2 regions of the Pseudomonas sp. FG13 genome follow, and region 1 is predicted to be linked to the other one. Evidence: riboswitches for the same ligand, from Rfam matches in the RefSeq annotation. Region 1 holds a riboswitch; the other holds the start of a gene.
The links. A riboswitch is a leader RNA that binds a small molecule or an ion and turns the genes downstream of it on or off. The one in region 1 is predicted to bind cobalamin.
Positions count from the first base shown of each region.

Region 2: linked by a shared signal. The riboswitch ahead of cobO (cob(I)yrinic acid a,c-diamide adenosyltransferase) and the one ahead of ACODTO_RS00240 (CbtB domain-containing protein) in region 1 are both predicted to bind cobalamin.

Region 1 covers NZ_JBMDKO010000001.1:51,218-53,595, reverse strand. Annotated here, with positions in the region: gene cobW (cobalamin biosynthesis protein CobW) at 1-564, opposite strand, end outside; cobalamin riboswitch at 663-877, opposite strand; cobalamin riboswitch at 1,071-1,294, shown strand; gene ACODTO_RS00240 (CbtB domain-containing protein) at 1,401-1,589, shown strand; gene ACODTO_RS00235 (CbtA family protein) at 1,601-2,308, shown strand; gene ACODTO_RS00230 (cobalamin biosynthesis protein) at 2,305-2,378, shown strand, end outside.
Region 2 covers NZ_JBMDKO010000019.1:20,208-22,585, forward strand. Annotated here, with positions in the region: gene ACODTO_RS16475 (cobyrinic acid a,c-diamide synthase CobB) at 1-85, opposite strand, end outside; gene cobO (cob(I)yrinic acid a,c-diamide adenosyltransferase) at 82-708, opposite strand; cobalamin riboswitch at 790-989, opposite strand; gene ACODTO_RS16485 (hypothetical protein) at 1,150-1,734, shown strand; gene ACODTO_RS16490 (PQQ-dependent sugar dehydrogenase) at 1,801-2,378, shown strand, end outside.

The sequences.
Region 1 (2,378 bases):
CTTGTTGAGGATCACCAGGTCGGCGCTCGCCAACTGATCGGCGAACAGTTCATGCAACGGCGACTCGTGGTCCAGGTTCGGATCGAGCTTGCGCTGGGCATCGACCTGATCGGGGAAGGCGGCGAAGGTGCCAGCGGCCACGGCTGGGCTGTCGACCACGGTGATCACCGCATCGACGGTGCAGGCACTGCGGATTTCCGGCCACTGGAAGGCCTGGACCAACGGCTTGGGCAAGGCCAGGCCGGACGTTTCGATGAGGATATGGTCGAGGTCGGCGCGCCGGGCCACCAGCTCGCGCATCACCGGGAAGAACTCCTCCTGCACGGTGCAGCACAAGCAACCGTTGGCCAGTTCATAGACTCGGCCGCTGGCTTCTTCTTCGGTGCAACCGATGGAGCACTGCTTGAGGATCTCACCGTCGATGCCCAGCTCGCCGAACTCGTTGACGATGACCGCGATACGCCGGCCCTGGGCATTGTCGAGCATGTGTCGCAGCAGCGTGGTCTTACCCGAGCCGAGGAAACCGGTAACGATAGTGACGGGAAGTTTGGCCAGTGTTTTCATCGGATGCCCTTTGGCAAGGTGGCGGGCAAACGGGACGACAACCGCAGGCACAGGCGTGCGCGGAAGATTTCGCCACCGGATCACCCCGCCCGGTTGTAGTGAGAATCTGTCTCGAGGCAGGTCTCCTGGCTGACGGCGGGCCGATCCCGGCTTTTCATAGAAAGCCCTGGCAATTCCTGCGCCTTCCCGTGCTGCATGCACAGTGGCCTGGCAGGAACGTCACCGTTCACAGTTGCGGGGGCAGCCGCGGCTTGGACCGCGTTCCCTTCTTAGCTTCGGCGCAAACCGAAGAACCTCGAAGGCGCAAGGCTACGCAGGGTGTGCGGGCGGGTCAATGTCTGCGGATAAGTTCGCGGGTGCATGAGCGGGCCCCATCGCGAGCAGGCTCGCTCCCACATTGGAAGCGCATTTCCCTGTGGGAGCGAGCCTGCTCGCGATGGCCACAACTCGGTTTCATTGACGCCCCACCCCCACCCATGCTCTCCTGTGCAGGGTCTGTGTCGCTACACAGACCATTTGTTACGGGTGCCCTTCACAGGGTGAAACGGGAAACCGGTGAATCGTGTGCTTTACTTCAAGGCCACGTCAGTCCGGTGCTGCCCCCGCAACGGTAAGCGAGCGAAGCGTCAGATCCACTGTGCCCCATGGCATGGGAAGGTGACGCTTGCAGGCAAGGCCAAGGGCCCTGCCCCTCGTGAGCCCGGAGACCGGCCCGCAATTCAAATATCAACAAACCCGCGGTGGGCGGGCGCTGTTCGAATCCTGGCGGGCTTTGGCCCGGGGTTTCATTGCGCTCGATTTACCCACTGGCCAAGACAAGAACAGAGGGAAGCGCCATGTCGACCATCAGCACCACCGCCCGCACTACCAGCAGCACCACGACCCTGAGCCAGCGCCTGAGCGCGGCGATCCTCGCCTCGATCCTGGGAGCAGGCCTGGTCTATTTCGCCGGTTTCTCCCACATCGAGGCGGTGCACAACGCGGCCCACGACACCCGCCACAGCGCCGCCTTCCCGTGCCATTGAGACCTGCCGACATGATCAAGCGTATCGCGCAAACCGCTGGGTTCAGTGGTTTGCTGGCCGCCCTACTGCTGACCCTCCTGCAAAGCCTATGGGTTTCGCCGCTGATCCTGCAGGCCGAGACCTATGAAAAAGCCCCGGCGGCCGAAGCCCCTGTGGAGGCCCATCAGCATGCCGACGGCGCCGCTCACACCCACGATGCCGAAGCCTGGGAACCCGAAGATGGCTGGCAGCGCGTGCTGTCCACCACTGGCGGCAACCTGGTGGTCGCGGTGGGTTTCGCCCTGATGCTGGCGGGCCTGTACACCTTGCGTACACCTACCCGCACCTCCCAAGGTCTGCTCTGGGGCCTGGCCGGTTATGCCACCTTCGTCCTCGCGCCAACCCTTGGCCTGCCGCCGGAACTGCCCGGCACTGCCGCGGCCGACCTGGCTCAACGGCAAATGTGGTGGATCGGCACCGCGGCGTCCACGGCCGTGGGCATCGCCCTGATCGCGTTCGGCAGGCATTGGCTGCTCAAACTGCTGGGCGTGGCGACTTTACTGGTGCCCCATGTCATCGGCGCACCGCAGCCGGAGGTCCACTCGATGCTGGCGCCCGAAGCCCTTGAAAGCCAATTCAAGATCGCCTCGCAATTGACCAACGTCGCGTTCTGGCTGGCCCTCGGCCTGATCAGCGCCTGGCTGTTCCGCCGTGACGGTCAAGCTCACCACGAGGCATGAGTAGCGGGCAGGTGCTGGTGGTCGGCCTGGGCTGCCAGCGCGGTTGCCCGGCTAGCGTGTTGCGCGCATT
Region 2 (2,378 bases), on a different contig from region 1:
TGACGGTGGTCTTGCCCTGCCCCGACGCCGGGGCGGCAATCAGCACCGCCGGGCATTGGCGGTCCGGAAACGAAGCGTCACTCACAGTTCGACGCCTTTCTGTGCCTTGATGCCGGCCTGGAAGGCGTGCTTGATCATGCCCATTTCGGTGACGGTGTCCGCCAGCTCGATCATTTCCGGCTTGGCGCCGCGACCGGTCACCACGACATGCTGCATGGGAGGACGCGCCTGCAGATCGCTCAGGACCTGATCGAGATCGAGGTAACCATGCTTGAGGGCAATGTTCAGTTCGTCGAGCACCACCAGGCCAATGGACGGATCGCTCAGCAACTGACGCGACACCGCCCAGGCCGCTTCGGCGGCTGCGATGTCGCGCTGTCGATCCTGGGTTTCCCAGGTAAACCCTTCGCCCATGACATGAAAGCGCACCTGCTCCGGGAAGCGCCGGAAGAACAACTCCTCACCAGTGCTGTTGCGGCCCTTGATGAACTGCACCACGCCACATTGCATCCCATGCCCCATGGCCCGGGCCAGCATGCCGAAGGCCGAACTGCTCTTGCCCTTGCCGTTGCCGGTCAGCACCAGCAGCAAGCCGCATTCGTTCGGGGCATTGGCGATACGCTCGTCGATCACGGCTTTTTTGCGCAGCATGCGCGCCAGGTGACGCTCGTCGCGGTCGGACGCATCTGTATTGGGGGAGCCGGTCATGGGGAAGCCTCCGTTGGGGACTGGGTAACGGCAGGCGGGCACAGGAAAAGACGGCAACAAGCCTGGCATCGCCCACCGTGATGCCGTTGGATGAATCAGGCCGGTCTCCGGGCTCATGAGCGGCGTGATGCCGGGCTGCGCGCCTTCCCATGTCGAGACACAGTGGCTTGCTGGCAGCTTTGACTCATTTACCGTTGCGGGGGCAGCGCCGGGTTCTCACCGGTTTCCCTGTTTCACTCTGTCGACCCGGGCCACAGAGCACCTGAAACAAGTCGCGAAGGTTAGAGGGTTGGGGATGGAGCGTCAATTAAAGCCGCCACGAGCCCAGCACTGATCATGGGCCTGGATCAATAAAGTGACGCCAATCTTGTGTCACGCTGCGGCAAGTGATATCAAATAGGCATTACGACCCGATATCACAAAAACAAGAGGGCAAAAAACATGCAAGGCATGATCATCAGCAATCCAAGGCTGGAATTTCTGCGCCCGGTGCTGGAACGCTGGTTTGACTGTATCGATCGCTACAACGCCGTGCGCGGCGATAACGACACGCCTTACTGGTTCGATGAAAAAGCCAACCTCGGCCTGCTCTCGGCCGCCGCCTGGATGGCCGAGATGGTCACGCTGCAACACACCGCAACCCGCAAACAGAATGAAGAAGGCGAACGCAACGTCAGTGCCGACCTGTTCATTGCCGGGGCCGAGGACCGCGCGTTCATCCAGGCCACCCAACGCTGGCCTAAGGTCAAGAGCCTCAACCTGACCCAACCCCTGCTGGATGTCACCAGCGATGCCAAGCGCATCAGCTACGCCACTGACCTGAAGCTGGGCTGCCTGTTCGTCGCCCCGCAAAAAGCCCAGCAAAGCACTACGCCCGAAGAACTCCAGGACATGATCGAAGACCTGCAAAAGGAAAACACCTGCGCCGTGGCCTGGTACTTTCCTTACAACTATCGCAAGTTGCGCAACGAGGCCGGTCATTACCATCCGGGCATCGCCGTGCTGTTCAAGCAGGCCCACGGCTGACCGGTTGAACCATCGCCGGTATATGCTTCTCTATGAATAACCACATGCATTCATAGGGAAGCCAGCATGCTCAAGCCACCGCACCTCCTGATCGTCGCCCTCGCCGCAGGGCTTGTCGCTTGTGGCGAGTCTTCCACACTGCAAGTCTCCGACGGCACTGGCCCATCGCCAAAACTGCCCGAACCGAACAAGACCCTGGTCCCCACCGTCAACATCGCCGAAGCCGTCGGCTGGCCCCAGGGCGCCAAGCCAACCGCGGCCGAAGGCCTGCAAGTAGGGGCGTTCGCTGAGGGACTGGACCATCCGCGCTGGCTCTACGTGCTGCCCAATGGCGACGTGCTGGTGGCGGAAACCAACGCCCCGCCCAAGCCCGACGACGCCAAGGGCATCCGTGGCTGGGTGATGAAAAAAGTCATGGGCCGCGCCGGCGCCGGCGTCCCCAGCCCCAATCGCATTACGTTGTTGCGCGACGCCAACCATGATGGCATCGCCGAAACCCGCACGGTCTTCCTGGAAAACCTCAACTCGCCATTCGGCATGGCGTTGGTGGGCAATGACCTGTACGTGGCCGACACCGATCGACTGATCCGCTTCCCCTACAAGGAAGGCGACACACAAATCAAGGCTCAGCCGACCAAGGTCGT